3 regions of the Streptomyces sp. NPDC001020 genome follow, and region 1 is predicted to be linked to each of the others. Evidence: riboswitches for the same ligand, from Rfam matches in the RefSeq annotation. Region 1 holds a riboswitch; each other region holds the start of a gene.
The links. Region 1 has a riboswitch for thiamine pyrophosphate ahead of thiD (bifunctional hydroxymethylpyrimidine kinase/phosphomethylpyrimidine kinase). Riboswitches for the same ligand answer to the same signal wherever they lie in the genome.

Region 1 (2,256 bases):
GGCCGCGTCTGTTCAGCTCGGGCTCGTAGCCGTCCATCCGGCTGCGGGTGTCGCCGAGTCCGCGCAGGAAGGCGGTCAACTGCGGCGGACCGCCGATGTCGCGCACCAAGAGGTTGGCAGCCGTGCCGTCGCTGTATCGGATGGCGGCATCACACAGTTGCCCGATGGTCATGCCGGTCGCGATGTGGTCCTTGGTGATCGGCGAGATGGAGTTGACGTCGGCCTTGGTGTAGGTGACGTGCTTGTCCAGGTGGCTGAGTGGGTTTCGGTGCAGGACCGCCGCCGCGGCGAGTGTCTTGAAGGTGGAGCAGAACGCGAAACGCTCGTCGGCACGGTAGGTGACGGTGGCGCCGCTTCCGGTCGCCAGGGCGTACACGCCCAGACGGGCACCGTGCTTGCGTTCGAGCGCCGCGAACCGCCCATCATCCTGGGATGGGGAAGGGCGATGCCCCGCCATCGGGGTCACCCTGGACGCCGAGCGGTCACCTGCGCCGCATCCCGCCAGTGGCAGGAGAGCCGCGGCCACCAGTAGCGCGCGGCGGGACGGGACGGACTGTTCGAAGGACAAGCGGCGTCACCTGCTTTCGCTTGTCTGGACTCAACGCGATCACCTGCGCGAAGTTACGCACAACATCGACGGCCGCTCGGACCAGAGCCGCTCCGTGGTCGGCCGATCGACCACCTCTGATGCTCTGTTACCGTGGGGCGCGACGCGGGGTGCCCGAACACGGGCTGAGATCACACCCGTTGAACCTGATCTAGTTCGGACTAGCGAAGGGACGTCGTCGATGACTCCTGTTCCCAAGGTGCTGTCGATCGCCGGCACCGATCCCAGCGGTGGCGCGGGAATCCAGGGCGATCTGAAGACCTTCTCGGCCCTCGGCGGCTACGGCATGGCGGTGGTCACCGGGTTGGTCGCACAGACGACCACCGGCGTGCGCGAGATACTCACGGTGCCGGCGGCCTTCGTCCGCACCCAGTTGGACACGTTGCTGACCGACGTCCCCGCGGACGCGGTGAAGATCGGCATGCTGGGCGAGGCGTCGGTCGTCCACGCCGTGGCCGAGGCACTGGACCGGTTCGCCCCTGCGTACGTGGTGCTCGACCCGGTCATGGTGGCCAAGAGTGGCGACCGACTGCTGGCAGCGGACGCGGTGGCCGCGTTGCGTGACGTACTCGTCCCCCGTGCCGACCTGATCACGCCGAACCTGCCCGAGGCCGCGGACCTGCTGGGCGCCCGGCAGGCCACCAGCGTCGCGGAGATGCACGAACAGGTACGACGGCTGCACGCCCTCGGGGCCCGGCGAGTGCTGTTGAAAGGCGGCCATCTCGACGACGGCACCTGTGTGGACGTACTCAGCACCGGCGAAGGCCCCGTCGAGATCGCCGCGCCGCGGGTCGCGACCCGCCACACTCACGGCACCGGCTGCACCCTGTCCTCGGCGATCGCGGCGCTGCGGCCGCGCCGTTCGGACTGGCTCACAGCCGCCCGGGAGGCCAAGGACTACCTGACCGGCGCCCTGCGAGCCGCCGACATGCTGCATGTCGGGCACGGTCACGGGCCGGTCCACCACTTCCACGCGCTCTGGTGAGACCAGGAGCGCGAAGGCCACGACGCACCGCCGCCCACGAGAACCCTGCACGACTCAAAGCAGCCGCAGCACGCTCACGACCTTGCCGAGGATCTGCGCCTGGTCGCCGGGGATCGGCTCGTAGGCCGGATTGTGAGGCATGAGCCACACCTGCCCGTCCCGTCGGCGCAGTTGCTTGACGGTGGCCTCGTCGTCGAGGAGCGCGGCGACGATATCGCCGTGGTCTGCGCTGTCCTGGCGGCGCACCGTGACGATGTCACCGTCACAGATCGCCGCGTCGACCATGCTGTCACCGGACACGGTGAGGGCGAACAGATCGCCCTCACCGACCAGTTGGCGTGGCAGCGGATAGACGTCCTCGACCATCTCCTCGGCGAGCAGGGGCGCGCCGGCGGCGATCCGTCCCACCAGTGGCACTTCCACCGGAGGCTCGGCTCTTGCGTCCAGATCGGGGGCCCAGGAAGGACGCACCTGGTAGGCGCGCGGCCGGTTGGGGTCGCGGTACAGGATCCCCTTGCGCTCGAGGACCATCAACTGGTGCGCGACCGAGGAGGTACTCGCCAGGTTCACGGCCCGCCCGATCTCCCGCATCGACGGTGGATAGCCCTGCCGCTCGACCGTGTCCGTGATGAACCGGACGATATTCTCCTGACGGGGTGTCAGC
Region 2 (2,256 bases), on a different contig from region 1:
GGCGCGTTGTCGGGGGAGCCGGGCCGCAGTCCCGCACGGGTCTCGGTGAGCGGCAGCTCGGTGATCCCGGGGACCAGCTCGTGCGCGTCCCGCAGCAGCTCGTACACGCCGCCCGCGGTGACCGTGGTGTCCCAGCCCAGCTCCTCGCTGGTCGCGCCGACGACCAGCTCACCGCTCTCCCGCGGCACCAGGTAGACCTGACTGCCGCGGACCACGGCGCGCACGGTACGGCTCAGGAACGGCGCCTGCCGCTTCGGCACGGTCAGCCGCAGTACCTGGCCCTTCACAGGGCGCACGGGCGGCAGGACATCGTCCGGGACTCCCGCGAGCCGCCCGCTGAGACTGCCCGCGGCGAGGACGACCCGTCCCGCGGCGAGGTCGGCGCCGTCGGCGGTCCTGACCCCGGCAGCCCGCTCCCGCGCCACCGACAGCCGCTCTGCCCACACCCGGTGGAAGACCACTTCCGCACGCTCGCAGGCCGTCACCAGGGCCCCGGCGAGACGGCGCGGATCGATCTGGTGATCGCCGTCGGCCCTGAGTCCCCCGCTCACGCCCGGCGCGAGCATCGGCTCCAGGCGGCGGCACTCGCGCCCGTTCAGCCACTCCGACTCCAGGCCCGACCGCTGCCGCAGGGCGTGCAGCTCGCGCAGATGGGCGCGGTCGTCGGCGTCGAGCGCGACAGTGAGCGTGCCGCACCTGCGGTAGCCGAGGTCCTGGCCGGTGGCCTCGGTCAGCTCCGCGGCGAAGTCCGGATAGCGGCGCGCGGACGCCAGAGTGAGGCCGAGCAGGGTCTGCTCGCCGTGGGACAGCTCGCTGACGGCGGCGAGCATCCCGGCGGCCACCAGGGCTGCCCCGCCGCCCGGCTCGGGGTCCACGACGGCTGTGGCGAATCCGTGTTGCGCGGCGCGCCAGGCCGTCACCAGGCCTATGATCCCGCCCCCGACGACGAGGACGTCGGATGTACGTGGAGACGACATGGGCGTCCAGCCCCTCCCTTCGCCGGCATGACCCGGATCAGGTTCGTACGGTCGGAGGCCGTCCCAGCCTCCCTCTCAGCCCGGTGCGTCCGGGCTCCCGCGAGTGCTTGTACGGTGGCCACCCTAGACCCACCGACGGTCAGGCCTTCGCCCCCCCGTCACGTACGAGGCCCAGGCCACCGGGGGAGCCGCGGACGTGCGCAGGGGGCGAGTGTTGTGGAACAGGTCACTCAGCACGCCCCCTGACTGACGGGTTGTCAGTTGTCTAAGGTGATCAGGTGAGCGAGCAGACGCAGGCACGGGGCGGATCGGCACGGCGCGTCGTCGTCGTGGGCGCGGGCATGGCCGGGGTACAGACCGCGGTCGCCCTGCGGGAACAGGGGTTCACCGGCAGCGTGACGCTGATCGGCGCGGAGCCGCACCAGCCGTACGACAGGCCGCCGCTGTCCAAGGCCGTGCTGCTCGGCAAGGCCGAGGGCTCCGCCTTCGACGTCGACTTCGAGGCCCTGGACATCGAGCTCCGGCTGGGCTGCGAGGCGCTCGGCGTGCGTCCCGACGACCACGAACTGGACACCGCCGAGGGCCCTGTCCCGTACGACGTCCTGGTCCTCGCGACGGGGGCGGAGCCGATCCGGCTGCCGGGCGCGGAAGGCGTCCCCGGTGTGCATCTGCTGCGCACGTTGGACGACGCCGAGCGGCTGCGGCCGGTCCTCGCCGAGCAGCACGACATCGTGGTGGTGGGCGCGGGATGGATCGGCGCCGAGTTCGCCACCGCCGCACGCGAGGCAGGCTGCGCGGTGACCGTGGTGGAGGCCGCGGACCGGCCGCTCGCTGGGGCGCTGCCCGCGGAAGTGGCCGCGCCGATGGCGGCCTGGTACGCGGACAGCGGGACGGATCTGCGCACCCACGCACGCGTGGAACGCGTCGAGACGGGAGCCGTGGTGCTCGACGACGGCTCGCGGGTGCCCGCGGGCGCGGTGGTCGTGGGTATCGGAGCGCGTCCGGCCACGGCGTGGCTCGCCGGTTCCGGTGTCGCGCTCGGCGACCACGGCGAGGTCCTGGCGGACGAGTATCTGCGCACGTCGGTGCCGGACGTGTACGCGGTCGGGGACTGCACGTCCTTCCCGTCGGGGCGTTACGAGGAACGCCTGCTGGTCCACCACTGGGACAACGCCCTCCAGGGCCCGCGCACGGTGGCCGCGAACATCATCGGAGAAGTGCCGGCGGCGTACGACCCGGTGCCCTACTTCTGGTCGGAGCAGTTCGGCCGCTTCGTCCA
Region 3 (2,256 bases), on a different contig from region 1:
CACCGAACTGCGCAAGCTCACCGGCTGGCACGAGTGCACCACCACCGACAACCTCAAGCTCGTCTCCCACCTCGTGGATGCGATCTGGCACGACGAGCGGCGAGACGAGTAGATACAGGCCGAACTGTTCCGGCAGATGCGGTACGACCTGATCGAGCCCCCGACCCCGGATCAGGTCACCTCGATCATCCGCTCCGCGCTGCACCAGGCCGACGAGCGTGCCGCGGCCCCCGTACCGGGAAGGCCACCAACGCCGCCTTGTACGCCACCGCGATCCGGGTCAGCCCGCCTCCCGCGCGGCGGTGTCGGCACCGATCCAGCCGGCGCCGACGACCACGATGTCGTGCTGCCGGGCGAGCACGGGCCGCAGCCGCTCGGCGTGTCCAGGGTGCGCAGCAGGTGCACGCCGGGCACGCCCTCGGTGCCGGGCAGCCGGATCGGTTCGGCGCCGGTGGCGAGGACCAGGACGTCGTACGGGACGGGCCCGGCCTCGGTGTCCAGCTCGTGGTCGGCGGGGCGCACGCCCAGCGCCTCGCAACCGAGCCGCAGTTCGATGTCGAGCGAGTCGAAGTCGACGTCGAACGCGGAGCCCTCGGACGTGCCGAGCAGCACGGCCTTGGACCACGGCGGCCGGTCGTAGGGCTGATGGGGTTCGGCGCCGATGAGGGTCACGGTGCCCGTGAAGCCCTGTTCCCGCAGGGCGACGGCGGTCTGCACCCCGGCCATGCCCGCGCCGACGACGACCACGCGCCGCTCCTGCCCCGCGCCGCCGCGCGAGGTGCCTTCTTGCGCTGTCTGCTCGCTCACGCGCTCACCATGGACAACTGACAAATCGTCAGTCATCGGGCGTGCTGGGTGACCTGTTCCACAACACTCGTCCCGGTGCCCGCCTGCGACTCCCACCGCCAGGTCTCCTCCAGCCGCACCCGCCCGTCCGGAAGCTCCACGACGGTCGACACGCAGTGCCCGGAGGAGGTGGTCCCGTCCTGCTTGAGCTGCACGTACCGGAAGTCCAGCCGGTCGCCCTCGCGGGTGCCGACCAGGTGGCCGCGCACGACGTCGCCGCCCGCGTACTCGGCCCAGATCTCGCCGTCCTTCTCGTGGTACGCGAAACGCGTGCGGGTACCGACCTGACCTGGGGCTTGATCCGCCACAGGGGCGAGGGTCAGTCCGTCGAGCGATCGGGCCATGGACAGGGGCCTCCCTTACAAGAGCGGCGCTTCGCGGGCTAGGGTGGCCACCGTACAAGCACTCGCGGGAGCCCGGACGCACCGGGCTGAGAGGGAGGCTGGGCGGCCTCCGACCGTACGAACCTGATCCGGGTCATGCCGGCGAAGGGAGGGGCTGGACGCCCATGTCGTCTCGTACGTCCGATACGTCCGACGTCCTCGTCATCGGGGGCGGAATCATCGGCCTGGTCACGGCCTGGCGCGCCGCGCAACGCGGGCTCGCCACCGCCGTGGTGGACCCCGAGCCCGGCGGCGGGGCCGCGCGGGTCGCGGCGGGGATGCTGGCCGCGGTCACCGAACTGCACTACGGCGAGGAGACGTTGCTCGCCCTGAACCTGGAGTCCGCGCGCCGCTACCCGGACTTCGCGGCCGAACTGACCGAGCTGACCGGTCACGACCTCGGCTATCGCCGCTGCGGCACCCTGGCCGTCGCGCTCGACGCCCACGACCGCTCCCACCTGCGCGAACTGCACGCTCTTCAGCAGCGCTCCGGACTAGACTCGCAGTGGCTGTCCGGGCGGGAGTGCCGGCGCCTGGAGCCGATGCTCGCGCCCGGTGTGCGCGGCGGGCTGCGGGTCGACGGGGACCACCAGATCGACCCGAGGCGGCTGGCCTCGGCCCTGGTGGCCGCGTGCGAGCGGGCCGGGGTGGTCCTCCACCGGTGGTGGGTCGAGCGGCTCGACGTCGTACGGGACCGGGCCGCCGGTGTCACCACGACGGACGGCGTCGCGCTCACCGCGGGGCAGGTGGTGCTCGCGGGCGGGAGCCTGAGCGGGCGCCTCGCGGGCGTGCCCGAGCACCTGCTGCCTCCGGTGCGGCCGGTGAAGGGGCAGGTGCTGCGGCTGACCGTGCCGCGCCGGTACGCGCCGTTCCTCAGCCGTACCGTGCGGGCCGTGGTGCGCGGCAGCCAGGTCTACCTGGTGCCCCGGGAGAACGGCGAGCTGGTCGTCGGCGCCACCAGCGAGGAGCTGGGCTGGGACACGACGGTGACCGCGGGCGGCGTGTACGAGCTGCTGCGCGACGCCCA

Region 2: linked by a shared signal. The riboswitch ahead of thiO (glycine oxidase ThiO) and the one ahead of thiD (bifunctional hydroxymethylpyrimidine kinase/phosphomethylpyrimidine kinase) in region 1 are both predicted to bind thiamine pyrophosphate.
Region 3: linked by a shared signal. The riboswitch ahead of thiO (glycine oxidase ThiO) and the one ahead of thiD (bifunctional hydroxymethylpyrimidine kinase/phosphomethylpyrimidine kinase) in region 1 are both predicted to bind thiamine pyrophosphate.

The regions. Positions count from the first base shown of each region.
Region 1 covers NZ_JBSFLQ010000034.1:11,425-13,680, reverse strand. The annotation lists gene bla (class A beta-lactamase) at 1-568, opposite strand, end outside; TPP riboswitch at 704-797, shown strand; gene thiD (bifunctional hydroxymethylpyrimidine kinase/phosphomethylpyrimidine kinase) at 789-1,592, shown strand; gene lexA (transcriptional repressor LexA) at 1,647-2,256, opposite strand, start outside.
Region 2 covers NZ_JBSFLQ010000003.1:79,151-81,406, reverse strand. The annotation lists gene thiO (glycine oxidase ThiO) at 1-977, opposite strand, end outside; TPP riboswitch at 975-1,088, opposite strand; gene ACWDEX_RS03325 (NAD(P)/FAD-dependent oxidoreductase) at 1,256-2,256, shown strand, end outside.
Region 3 covers NZ_JBSFLQ010000059.1:10,842-13,097, reverse strand. The annotation lists gene ACWDEX_RS34295 (DUF4158 domain-containing protein) at 1-112, shown strand, start outside; partial or broken gene ACWDEX_RS34290 (FAD-dependent oxidoreductase) at 284-807, opposite strand; gene ACWDEX_RS34285 (hypothetical protein) at 840-1,190, opposite strand; TPP riboswitch at 1,245-1,357, shown strand; gene thiO (glycine oxidase ThiO) at 1,355-2,256, shown strand, end outside.